3 regions of the Streptomyces sp. Y20 genome follow, and region 1 is predicted to be linked to each of the others. Evidence: riboswitches for the same ligand, from Rfam matches in the RefSeq annotation. Region 1 holds a riboswitch; each other region holds the start of a gene.
The links. A riboswitch is a leader RNA that binds a small molecule or an ion and turns the genes downstream of it on or off. The one in region 1 is predicted to bind cobalamin.
Positions count from the first base shown of each region.

Region 2: linked by a shared signal. The riboswitch ahead of ACGFT1_RS09805 (HoxN/HupN/NixA family nickel/cobalt transporter) and the one ahead of ACGFT1_RS23975 (cobalamin biosynthesis protein) in region 1 are both predicted to bind cobalamin.
Region 3: linked by a shared signal. The riboswitch ahead of ACGFT1_RS30825 (CbtB-domain containing protein) and the one ahead of ACGFT1_RS23975 (cobalamin biosynthesis protein) in region 1 are both predicted to bind cobalamin.

Region 1 covers NZ_JBIDDP010000009.1:292,313-296,445, forward strand. The annotation lists gene ACGFT1_RS23970 (cobyric acid synthase) at 1-366, opposite strand, end outside; gene ACGFT1_RS23975 (cobalamin biosynthesis protein) at 363-1,307, opposite strand; cobalamin riboswitch at 1,420-1,562, opposite strand; gene ACGFT1_RS23980 (hypothetical protein) at 1,693-1,920, opposite strand; gene ACGFT1_RS23985 (anion permease) at 1,956-3,212, opposite strand; gene ACGFT1_RS23990 (hypothetical protein) at 3,356-3,757, opposite strand; gene ACGFT1_RS23995 (class II aldolase/adducin family protein) at 4,052-4,133, shown strand, end outside.
Region 2 covers NZ_JBIDDP010000003.1:328,305-332,437, reverse strand. The annotation lists gene ACGFT1_RS09815 (hypothetical protein) at 1-619, opposite strand, end outside; gene ACGFT1_RS09810 (nucleoside hydrolase) at 1,091-2,056, shown strand; gene ACGFT1_RS09805 (HoxN/HupN/NixA family nickel/cobalt transporter) at 2,064-3,149, opposite strand; cobalamin riboswitch at 3,177-3,362, opposite strand; gene ACGFT1_RS09800 (ArsR/SmtB family transcription factor) at 3,441-3,791, shown strand; gene ACGFT1_RS09795 (glycoside hydrolase family 13 protein) at 3,872-4,133, shown strand, end outside.
Region 3 covers NZ_JBIDDP010000016.1:67,938-72,070, forward strand. The annotation lists gene ACGFT1_RS30810 (histidine phosphatase family protein) at 305-895, shown strand; gene ACGFT1_RS30815 (hypothetical protein) at 905-1,249, opposite strand; gene ACGFT1_RS30820 (CbtA family protein) at 1,403-2,158, opposite strand; gene ACGFT1_RS30825 (CbtB-domain containing protein) at 2,181-2,402, opposite strand; cobalamin riboswitch at 2,438-2,589, opposite strand; gene ACGFT1_RS30830 (hypothetical protein) at 2,585-2,854, shown strand; gene mobF (MobF family relaxase) at 2,965-4,133, opposite strand, start outside.

The sequences.
Region 1 (4,133 bases):
CTCCGCCAGGCAGTCCAGCACCGTGCCGAGGAGCCGCTGCTGGCGCCCCCCGTGGTAGCCGCGTGCGCTCAGCTCCCCGACGGGCTTGCCGAGCAGCACCACCTGGCTGCTCTGCTCGCCGCCCGGCTTGAGCAGCACCGGGTTCATGAGCGCGGTGGGCTCGACCCGGCAGGCCTGCGCCTGCATGGCCTGCGCCCGCCCGATCTCCGCGCCCTCCAGGGTGACGAACGAGTTCAGGGACATGTTCTGCGCCTTGAAAGGCGCCACCTTCACGCCCTGGCGGACCAGCCAGCGGCAGATCCCGGCCGTCACGACGCTCTTGCCGGCGTCGGAGGTGGTGCCGGCGACGAGGAGACCCCCGTTCACTTCCCACGTCCCTTCATCAGGCCGCGCGCGGCCAACGTGGTGCCGAGCGCGAGCAGGCCGACGCGGCGCGAGAGCCGTACGGCCCGGTCGATGTCGGCGACCCGGACGGGCCGTCCGGTGCCGCCGTTGAGCACGGGCCGGTGTTCGACCCGGCCGCCGTAGGAGAGCGTCCCGCCCAGCCGTACGCCGAGGGCGCCCGCGAACGCGGCCTCCACCGGCCCGGCGTTGGGGCTCGGGTGCCGGGAGGCGTCGGCCCGCCAGGCCCGCGCGGCGCCGCGCGGATCGGGTCCGGCGAGGGTGGCGAGTACGGCGGTGAGCCGGGCCCCGGGCCAGCCGGCGACGTCGTCGAGGCGGGCGGAGGCCCAGCCGTACCGGCGGTGGCGGGGCGACCTGTGGCCCACCATCGCGTCCAGGGTGTTGACCGCCCGGAATCCGAGCAGCCCCGGAACTCCGGCCACCGCGCCCCAGACGAGGGCGCCGACCACGGCGTCGGAGGTGTTCTCGGCGACCGACTCGACCACGGCCCGGGCGATGCCGTCGGCGTCCAGCGCCTGCGGGTCCCGGCCGCACAGGTGGGGCAGCCGGGCCCGGGCGGCCTCGACGTCCCCGGTCTCCAGCGCGCGCCCGACGGTGCGGGCCTCGCGGGCGAGCGAGGTGCCGCCGACGACGGCCCAGGTGGCGGCGGCGGTCAGCGCGGCGGAGACGGCGGGACGGGGACGCGCGGCGCGTGCGGCCAGCGTGCCCAGCGCGACCGCGCCGCCGGCGCACACGGCGGTGTGCAGGGCACCCCACCCGCGGTGGTCGTGCCACAGGACGCGTTCCACGGCTCCGGCCGCCCGGCCGAACGCGGCGACCGGATGCCCGCGGCGCGGATCGCCGAGGAGCAGGTCACCCAGGAGGCCGGCGGCGGCGCCGTACGCGTAAGTGCGATCGGCACCCATCGGCTCAGCCGGCCGCGGGGGCGGGAGCGGTCCGGGTACGGGTCCTCGAACGGGTCCTCGATGGGCAGCCGAGCATGTCGCTGTAGGTCCTCACTCAGGGTGTCCGCGCCCTGGTTCGACGTGAATCGGCGGCGAGAGTTCCTGGCTCCCGGGGATGACTCCCCGGTGACAGTGGCGGGACCGCGCCGGATTCGCACCGGCTTCCTCTTCTGCCGCCGTACATGGCCTGGGCAGTCCACCACGCGCCCGGAAGGGCCGTCAACTTGCCGTTGACCTGCGTGGGGAGAGTGTGCCCATCCCCACACCGCGGGACCCGTGGGACGGGCGGGGACAAGGCAGAGGCTCCCCCGCACGACCGGTGCGGGGGAGCCTCGGAGGGTCGGGGTCAGGACTTGGCCACGACCAGGTGGATGCCGTACGCCACCGCCGCCGCGCAGGCCGCGAAGCAGAGGTAGGCGCCGGTGACGGCCAGGCCGGCGGTGCCGCCCTGCGCCACGGCCTTCTCGCGCCGGTTCAGGCCCGCGATGCCGAGGGTGAACAGGGACACCAGGCCCACGGTGGCCACGAGGCTCACTCCGAAGACGGAGCCGAGAGCCGCCCAGTCGATCTTCATGGGGATGCTTCCTTCGGTAACCGGGGTGACCGGGCTCAGACGGTGGCGGCCGGGGCGGCCGGGGCAGCGGGCTCGGCGGCCGGGACGGCGGCCTGCTGCGGGAAGGCGATGTCCAGGTCGATGGCGACCGGACCGGCCGGGGGCGGGGTCACGGCGGCGATGGCGGTGGTGACCACACCGGCCGGCTCGCCGGCCTCCTGGGCCACGTGGGTGTGGTCCACGACCTCGCGGCGGGAGAACTTCCAGATCGCGGCGCTGGAGGCGACGAGGAAGAGGGCGACGGCGGCGGTGCCCCAGTCACCCAGGCCGGTGACGGACTCGGCACCCGCGCCGACCAGCGCGGCGGCCGGGAGGGTGAGCGCCCAGGCGATGAACATGCGGGTCGCGGTGGACCAGCGGACCACACCGCCCTTGCGGCCGAGGCCGGCGCCCATCACCGAGCCGGAGACGACGTGGGTGGTGGAGAGGGAGAAACCGAGGTGGGCGGAGGCCAGGATGGCGGTCGCGGCGCTGGTCTGGGCGGCGAAGCCCTGGCGCGGCTCCAGGTCGGTCAGGCCCTTGCCCATGGTGCGGATGATGCGCCAGCCGCCGATGTAGGTGCCGAGCGCGATGGCCAGGCCGGCGGAGAGGATCACCCAGGTGGGAGGGTTGGAGCCGGGGGCGATGGAGCCGCCCGCGACGAGGGCGAGCGTGATGATGCCCATCGTCTTCTGGGCGTCGTTGGTGCCGTGGGCCAGGGAGACCAGGCCGGCGGAGGCGATCTGGCCGGCGCGGTAGCCCTTGCGGGTGGCCTCGCCGTCGGCGGTGCCGCCGATGCCGTAGGAGAACCGGGTGGCCAGCAGCGAGGCGAGGCCCGCCACGACCGGCGCGGCGACCGCGGGGAGCAGCACCTTGGTGACCAGGACGTCACCGTGGACGGCGCCGAAGCCGGCGGAGGCGACGGTGGCACCGATCAGGCCGCCCATCAGGGCGTGCGAGGAGCTGGAGGGCAGGCCCACCAGCCAGGTCAGCAGGTTCCAGAGGATCGCGCCGACCAGGGCGGCGAAGATGACCTCGGGACGGATGCCGCTCTCGTCGACGAGCCCCTTGGAGATCGTGTTCGCGACCTCCACGGAGAGGAAGGCGCCCACAAGATTGAGGGCGGCGGACAGGGCCACCGCGATCTTGGGCTTCAGGGCGCCCGTGGAGATGGTGGTGGCCATCGCGTTCGCGGTGTCGTGGAAACCGTTCGTGAAATCGAACGCGAGAGCGGTTACCACCACTATCGCGAGGATCAGCGAGAAGCTTTCCATTTACCCAGGCAATCGTTCGAGGTCATTGGCAGGCTGAACGTAGGCAATCTGGGTGAACGGAAGATGAACTGGGACCGGCTTGAGAGTGACTGTCGGGCGGGCTCGGCGTGCTGCTCCGCCCGGTCGCCCCTTACGCCCCTTGGCTACCGGCCGCGCGCGAACGTCCGCGGCCGGCTCATGGAGCCGTCGAAGAGATCCTGGTCACCCGGCAGTCTGCCCCCGGTGCCGTACTGCCGGAACGTCCAGTGCCGCCAGCCGCCCGGCAGCGTGCCCGGCCGCGCGGTGCCGTGCCGGGCGGTCCACATCGGGTTCGAGCCGGCGAAGGCCTGTGGCTGTTGCCGGTGCACGGCTTCCACCACGTACACGAACCGCGCGCCCCTGGCCCGGGCGGCCGGCCGGTCGACCCGCTTCCGGTGGGACGACACGTCGTGCCCCCGGGGGAACGACGTGGCCGACTCCACCGGTCCGGCCGACGCGGTGGCGGTCCCCGCGAGGGCGAGGGTCGCCGTGGCCGCCGCCGCGAGGGCGCCGGCGTGGCGGGACAAGGGCGTGTGTAGGGGCCATGCGTCTCTCCGGTGCGTCTCTCCGGTGTGACGGACGGCCGGGCCCCGCGGGCGGTGGCGATCGTACGGATCGTCCAGTGGGCAGGTGTGGGCAGGTGTGGGCAGGACGGACCTTTGAAGGATCGGTGATCACCGAATCCGTGTCCGTTTCAGGCGTTTCGTGACCGAGTTCGCCCGTTCGGTGGTACGGCTCCTGGTACGGCTTCCGGCACGGCCCGCATCGGGAAGTGGCCGGTCCGCCCCCGGGGGCACCGGGCCGGCTGGCAGGATCGCCGCATGGCTGAACCGCGGCGCAACCCGGCAGAAGTGGAAGACATCCGGCAGGAAGAGGCCCGTCTATGGGCGGAACTGGTCGCGA
Region 2 (4,133 bases), on a different contig from region 1:
CCGTACTCGCGACCCTGATCATCAGGCCCTGGCGCGCGTCCCCGACCTCGGGCAGCGGCGCGTCGGTCACCTGGACGTCCTCCACGGTCCCCAGTTCGGTGGTGGCCGTGAACCGCGCGCACATTGCCGGCATCGTCCGCAGCCAGGCCAGTACGCCGTCCACGTCCGCCGGGCGGCGGGTGCCGATCTGGTAGCGGAGCTGGGCGTCGGTGTCGGCGTCGTCCAGGCCGGTGGCGGCGCGGGCCGGGGCGCCGAGGAGTTCGTCGCTGTAGAGGGCGTCCAGCAGCCGCTGGCACTCCCCGGCCGAGGTGGTCGCCTTCAGCAGCCCGTCCCGCCAGGTGGCGGCGCCGCGCGTGGGCATCCAGGGGGCGCCGAGGTCGCTCTGCGTGAGAAGCGCCGCCTGCGCCTGCTCGTCGCTGAGCGTGGACCCGTCCGGCCGCGGGGACGCCCTGGGCGCCGCGGTCGGCCGGTCGATGGTGGGCAAGGGGTGCGGCGCGGAGGCGGGCCGGTGCAGGGCGAGGGCGGCGCAACCGCCGGCGATGAGGAGACCGGTGCCGAGGAGGGACAGCAGGACGGCACGGGGGAGCCGGGCGATGCGGGTGGCTATCGCGGGGATCATCGGTGCCTCCTGGGCTGCGTACGGACCGGCGGAACGCCTGCTCCCACGGCACCACCGCCCCGCCCCACCCACCAGCGCTCCGGGCCGTACGGGTGAGCAGCACGCGGCAGGCCGCGCGGGGCGCGCCGGGACGCCGTGCGGGCGGCGGCCGGCGCACCGCGCACGGCCGGCCGTGCGCGGTGCGCCGGGCCGTCGTAGCGGCGCCACCCCGGTCACGGGGACCGCGCACCCGGGCCGCCCGGGGACGTCGTACGGGTGGCGGGCATGACCCCCGGCCGGGGCCGGGCGATCCGCCGGGGGTGCGAACGGCGGTACCGCCCGGGCCGGGCCGGCCGGCGTGGGCGTCCCGGCCACGGGCGCCGCCGTCGCCCCCTGCTCACCGGGTCCGAGGACGACGGGGCCGGTCGAGCCGTGCGTCGGTCCGGGCCCCGGAGGGCTGATCTAAGGTCGGCACGACGGAAGGAGTGCGCTGTGACCGGTGAGCCGATTCCCGTGATCATCGACTGTGACACCGGCGTCGACGACGCCCTGGCCCTGCTGTTCGCCGTACGGCACCCGGGTCTCGACCTGCGGGCGGTGACCTGTGTGGCCGGGAACACCGACGTCGACGGGGTGGTCCGCAACACCCTGACCGTGCTGGAGCGGGCGGGCGCGCCCGACATCCCGGTGGCGCGGGGCGCCGCACGTCCGCTGATCGAGCCGGCCCGCTCGGCCCGGCACGTGCACGGCACGGACGGCATGGGCGACCTGGGTCTGCCCGCGCCCACCCGGGCTCCGGCGGCCGTCGACGCCGTCACCCTGCTGTACCGGGAGATCCTCGCCTCCCCGCGCCCGGTGACGCTGGTCCCGACCGCCCCGCTGACGAACATCGCCCTGCTGCTGCGCACCCATCCCCAGGTGACGCGGAACATCGAGCGGATCGTGTTCATGGGCGGGGCCGTGGCCGTCGGCAACGCCACCCCGGTCGCCGAGTTCAACGTCTGGCACGATCCGGAGGCGGCGGCGATCCTGCTGACGGCCGGGGTGCCGATCACCATGTACGGCCTGGACGTCTTCCAGCAGGTGGTCGTGCCCGGCCCGGAGGTGCACCGGCTGCGCGCGAGCGACGAGCCCGGCACCCGCCTGGCCGGCGACCTCCTCGCCCACCGGCCGACCTCGCAGGGCGGGCCGCCCGAGGCGGAGGAGGCGGGCGGCCTCGGTGACGCGGGCGCGGTGTGCGCGGTCGCCGACCCGCAGGGCATCACGACCCGGCTGCTGCCGGTGGAGGTCACCCTGGCCCCCGGCCCGTCCCGGGGCCAGACGGTCGTGGACCGCCGGCCCCGCCCCGGCGAGTCCGAGATCCACGAAGGCCGCCGTGAACAGGCCCTCGTGGACGTGGCGCTGGAGGTGGACGTGGACCGGTACGTGCGGCTGTACCTGGAGACCGTCGGCCGCTAGGGCATCCCTAGTCGGCGGTGGCCGGTACCCGTTCCGACCAGCGTTCCTCCACCCTGGCGAGGCGCCAGTACGTCAGTGCCGCCGCCCAGACGACGACGAACAGGCCGACGATGACGTAGCCGACGTTGTCCAGGTCGAGGCCGGCGACCCAGCCGGTGAGGTCGTCGTGCAGGCCGAACTTCTCGTGCAGGACGCCGACCAGTTCGATCGTGCCGATGAAGAAGGCGACGGCGATGGACAGTCCGGTGATGGCGAGGTTGTAGAACACCTTGCGGACGGGGTTGGAGAACGCCCACTGGTAGGCGAAGTTCATGAAGGTGCCGTCGAGGGTGTCGAACAGGCTCATTCCGGCGGCGAAGAGCAGCGGCAGGCACAGGACCGCGTACCAGGGCAGGCCGGCCGCCGCGCCGGAGCCGGCCATCACCATCAGCGTGACCTCGGTGGCCGTGTCGAATCCGAGGCCGAAGAGGAAGCCGAGCGGGTACATCTGGCCCGGCCTGGTCACGGACTTGGTGAGGCGGCCGAGGAGCCGGTTCATGAAGCCGCGCGAGTCCAGGTGGTGTTCCAGTTCCTTCTCGTCGTACGCCCCGGCGCGCATGGCGCGGAACACCCGGAGGATGCCCACCAGCGCGACCAGGTTCAGGGCCGCGATGAGGTACAGGAAGGTGCCCGAGATCGTGGTCCCGAGGACGCCGAGCACCTGGTGGGTGCTGGATCCCTCGTTCATGACCTTCCCGGCGAGGGAGGTGCCGCCCGCGATGAGCAGCGCCAGCAGGACGACGACGCTGGAGTGGCCGAGCGCGAACCAGAAGCCCACCGACACGGGCCGCTTGCCGTCGGCCATCAGTTTGCGGGTGGTGTTGTCGATGGCGGCGATGTGGTCGGCGTCGAAGGCGTGCCGCATGCCGAGGGTGTAGGCGGTGACGCCGAGTCCGACGCCGAAGACGTCGGTGCCCACCCGGTAGTGCTCGGGGGCGACGAGGAGGAAGAGGATCCCGAAGGCGACGACGTGCAGGGCGACTATCACCGCCATCAGCCCCGCCGTCTTGACGGTGTCCTCACGTCGCCAGCGGAAAGACGCGGCATCGGCCATCAGGTTCACGCTCCAGCACCTCGTGGATCACTTCGTGAGTGCCGTGGCCGGTCTCCTGGCTTACAGGTCCGCGTCCGCCGTTCCTGCCTTCCCGGTCGTGTACGACCAGTGGCCCGGCGGCTGCCGGACGGAACGGGAACTCCCTGATCACAGTGGCGAGGGCCGCGTCGACCTTGCATCGACTTCCCGAGCACCACGGCCCGCCCACCGTAGAGGGGCGGACGGTTGTCTGCATAGCTGCGCACCTGGGCAGGTATTCAAGATCACATCGGTGCCTGCGAGGATGGCGTCATGCATCTCGTGCCTGCCGACCGAGCCGACCGTCGCACCATCGACGGTCACCGGGTGTGCGAGGCGATCGCCGCCATCGGCGACGCGGATCACCTGCGCACCTGGGCCGGCCGTTTCTCCCTCCTGGCCGACGCCAACCGGCTCGCGCTGCTGCTCGCCCTGCACCGCACCGGCCCGCTCGCCGTCTCCGACCTCGCGATCGCCACCGGCATGAACGACCCCGCCGTCTCCCAGGCGCTGCGGCTGCTGCGGGCGGCCGGGGTCGTGGCGGGGGAGAAGGAGGGACGGGTGGTGCGCTACCGGGTGGTGGACGCGCAGGTGGGCGGCCTGCTGGAGCACTGCGCCCCCTGACCGGCCGCGAGAAAGGTTCCCTTTCCGGGCAAGGTGGACAGATACAGAGTCCGTACCGTCGTCCGTCCATGGGAGCCCGCATGGCAGACCTCTCGTCCAGGAACCCCGACTGGTGGCGGCAGGCCGTCATCTACCAGGTCTATCCGCGCAGCTTCGCGGACGCCGACGGCGACGGCCTGGGCGACCTGAAGGGCATCACCGAGCGCCTGAACCACCTGGCGACGCTCGGGGTGGACGCCGTGTGGCTGAGCCCCTTCTACCCCTCCGAACTCGCGGACGGCGGTTACGACGTCGCCGACCACCGGGACGTCGACCCGCGCCTGGGCACCCTGGACGACTTCG
Region 3 (4,133 bases), on a different contig from region 1:
GCTCCCGCGAACCGGGCCTCAAGACCAACCCGGCCGGACGGCCCCGACGACAGCCTGCAGACCCGCGGCTGGCCCGAGGCCGTGTCTGTCTGGAGAGCTTGTTCGCCGCGGCCGCACGGCCAGAAGTGGGCTGCCCGCATTCTTGATCCCCACGACCGACCGGGGGTGGAGTGCTCGCTCCGCCCCGGCACCAGTCACAGCAAGATCGCCCTTTTCGACGGCACGGTAGCCTCCGCACATGCTCGGGAAGTGCCCCACCCGGTGGAGACCTGCACTCCATGACTCAGACGGCAGGAGCAACCGCGTGACCAGCCGCGTAACCCTTATCTCGCCCGCGACGAACCCGTCGCTGCGTCAGAACCGCTTCGACGACGGCCGAACCCCGCTCGACGACAACGGCGCTGCACGGGCCCGGGCGGCGGCCAGGATGCCGCGTTCGCCCGCCCGCGTCGTCACCTCTCCCAGCATGCGCTGCCGAGAAACGGCCGCAGCACTAGGACTGGGCGATGCCGAGCCTGTGGCAGAACTCGCCGGCCTGCACGTGGGCCGGTGGCAGGGCCGCACACTCGACGATGTCTCCGCGGCCGAGCCGGAGGCGGTAGTGCAGTGGCTCGCCGACCCGGCCTCAGCGCCCCACGGCGGGGAGTCGGTGCAGGAGTTGTGCCTGCGCGTCGGGCGGTGGCTGGACAGCACGTCCAAGGCGGATGGCCGCACGGTCGCCGTGGTGGAGCCGGATGTCGTACGCGCCGTGGTGGTGCAGGTCCTGGGAACCCCTGTGCCGGCTTTCTGGCGTGCCGATGTGCCGCCGCTCACGGCGACCGCGATCAGCGGAAGGACCGGACGCTGGAACCTGCGAGTGGGCCACCCGCTCGGTCCGCGGGACGCCCACGGCTGAGGGGCCCAGTCATTCGGCCGACTCCCGGTGACGGCGCAGCAGGGCGGCGATCGAGCAGTGCAGACACTCTGTCTCTTCCTGCTCGGCTGCATCGCCGGTGCGGCATGAGGCGGTGCAGCCCGACGGTGACACCTCGGCCACCGCGCAGCCGTCCTCGGGTACCGCGATGAGCGTCTCCAGGGACCGCAGCAGTTGCTCCGTTCGCTTGGCCTGCTGAGCGAGCACCCTGGCCCGGGCACTCTGGCCGCCGATCTGCCGACGGCTGGCGATCAGCTGCTCGTATTCCTCCAAGGTCAAGGCGACGGCCTCCCGGCCGCCGAGGGTGATATGGCGGGGCTGGGGGCGTCTGGCCACGTGAGTCCTCCGCTGCTCGCCTCGGCTGTCCCCGTCTGCGCGGCCTGGTCGGTCGGATCGTTGCGTCATGTCCGTGCACCGGACCGGGTGTCGGAAGAACGCGAAAGGGCCCCCGGATGGTTCCGCGGGCCCTCGCACGTGTGGCGGCTCATGTCAGTTGGGGGCGGCCACCGGGTGTCGCGCGGCGGAGGCCGTCGCGGGCTGGGGGTTCAGCAGCCGTTCTGCCAACTCGCCGAAGAGCAGGCCGAATCCTGTCCACAGCGTGATTTGGATGGCCAGCGCGGAGAGACGGAAGCGCCACAGCAGGGTGGCCGGGAACTCCTTCGGCACCTCGTTGACGACGGGCAGGAACGCGTACGCCAGCCCGATCACGAGCGCGAAGCCGGCCACCGCGATCACGGTCGACCACCAGGTGCCCAGGCCGGGCGTTAGGCGCTTGCCCAAGATGGTGGCGGCGATCGCGAGGAGGACGCTGAGCAGCATCATCAGGAAGTACAGCGTGGTCCGCTTGCCGATGGTGTCCGGGTTGCCGACGGAGGGCGGGTTGGCCGGGTACTTCAGGAACGGCACGACGTAGACGGCGAGCAGCGCGCAGCCGGACAGCAGCAGTGCGGTCGCGCGGGGGCCGAAGCGGCCGACGCGGCCGAGCGCGAAGGCGTAGGCGAGGGCGGCGATACCGCCGAAGGCGACCCCGTAGACGAGGACACCGGTGGCCAGGCCGGCGGTGGACTGCAGGGAGCGGGAGACGACCTCCATCTCGTGCTCGTGGGAGTGCGCCTCCTCGAAGCCGATCGCCTTGTCGACGTACGGCTCGCCGAGAAGGTAGGCAACGACCAGAGCGAGCACGCCGGCCACAAGGCCGGCGAGCATGCCGCGAACGAGAAGGTTTCTTACCGTTGCGGAGTTCATGAGGGTGTCGGTGTCCCTTGCGTCAGTGGCAGGGGAAGCCGAGCAGGTGGCGGGCGTCGTGCACCCACTCGTGGACGCCCGTGCCACTGAACACGGAAGTGGCGCCCTGCTCGGCGCCGACGAAGTACAGCAGGACCAGCATCAGGATGCCGAAGAAGACCGCCCACGGGGCGATCGCGCCGATCGGCAGCTTGGCGGGGAGAGCGGGAGTGGTGGCAGTCGGCTGGGCGACATGCTGCGCCATGGCAGGGCCTCCTCTGGGAGTTCGCGTCCCATCTCGGTGGTGCGCATGACGACGGCAACGGGTCTGACTCGCCGCCACCCCATGCGGGGCGGAGACACACAGTGGCGCGACCGTTCCGGATTCCCACCGGCTTCCGTCTTGCCGTCGTCGATATCCCACCGACCGTACCGTGTGTCGCGAACATGGCCAATACCGCGCACCGTGCCGCTGTGCAGGCCGCGTTCTACAGCCCCGCGCACCGTCACGCCCGGCAGATCGCGGCCTCGCTCCCCGAACTCGACATCTCCACCTCGCTCCCCAAGATCGATGTGCCCGTCGTCGTGTACCGCCCAAGCGTTCGTGAGCAAGTGGTGGACGAAGGCGATGAGCAGGCACAGGTCTTGAATGCCCCAAAGGCTCCCGAAGCCGAGCAGGACAAAGCACAAGCAGACGGTGACAACGCAAGCGAGTGATCGAGCGGTTCGCCGCACCGGGCCCGGCTGAGCGGGCTCCCGTCCCAGCTCGGGGGAAACACGGGAGGGGAGCCCTACGTCCATCTTCCTCGCCGTGCGGCCGTACGCGCTCATCGGCCAGCTTGTGTCCCGCGGTGCGGGTCCGCATGCCGGTGCGCGCGCTGGTCGTCCTCGTGCACCGGGTGCGGTGCGCCGGTGTGCTTCCCGTCGGCGTAGCGGTCCATGGTGGCGCGGGCTCGGTCGGCCGCCGTGGCGAAAGCGTCCTGGAGATGCCGCAGCCGCTCGGCTGTGAGGTCGAGGGCCTCCACGTCGGTGCGGGACTCCTTCAGCGCCCGCAGCGCCGTCATGTCGACCACCTCCCGAGGTTCGACCTCCGGCTCCTGGTCGTCGTGCTCGGGGTCGGCGGCCGGGGCCGCGAGTAGTTGCTCGGGCATCGCCGCCTGCTGGTGTGCGACGACGTCGTACGCCCGACCCCGCACGGCGGCGGTAGTGGTGGTGCGTAGCTTCTCCCGCACCACCGCAACGGCGAGGACAGCCCGCTCGTACAGAAGCGGGAGGCGGGGTATCTCCCACTCCCCCGCATCTTGGCCTGGAGGCCGGGGCGCAGCCGGCTCGCCGGGATCTGCCGGGGGCTGCCGGTCCGGGCCAGGCGCGGGTGCCAGGGGGCGCCGGGCGGGGAGGTCGGACAGCGCCCACCGGGCGGTGTAAAGGCGGTAACCGGATTCCAGGCCGCGTACGGTCTTCGGTTCGCTGATGTCCAGGCAGTGGGTGGAGATGGCGGCGGCCACCTTTCTGTCGTCCAGGCCGGGGTCGCGGCGGCGGCCGCGCAGGACGAGAGCGAGGTGGCGGCGGGCTTCGGCGAGCAGGTGCCGACGGTGAAAGCGGCCGCCTTCGTTCATCACGAACACGGTCGCGGCGACGTCGACGGCCGCCAGGGCGACGTCGGCCACGACGGCGACGCGGGCCCGGATCGCGGCAGCCGCGGCGCGGGCGTACTCGAGGAGGGAGTTGATGATGTCGACGGCCACTCCGGAGGTGCGGATCGCACTCTCCTTCCACTCCTTGCCCAGCTGCGCGAGCGGCCGGGGCTTCTGCCTGGGCGGGCGGGTCTTGCGGGCGGCCATCTGGTTCAGCTTGGCGCGGGCCCGCTCGGAGACCACGGGCAGGAACTTCAGCTCGCCGTCGTCGTCGACGGCGGTGACGTACTCGTGCTCCAGGTCCTCGCGGCAGGCGGCGATCTGGTCGCTGCGCCGGGAGGTCCAGCGGATCAGCTCGTGCG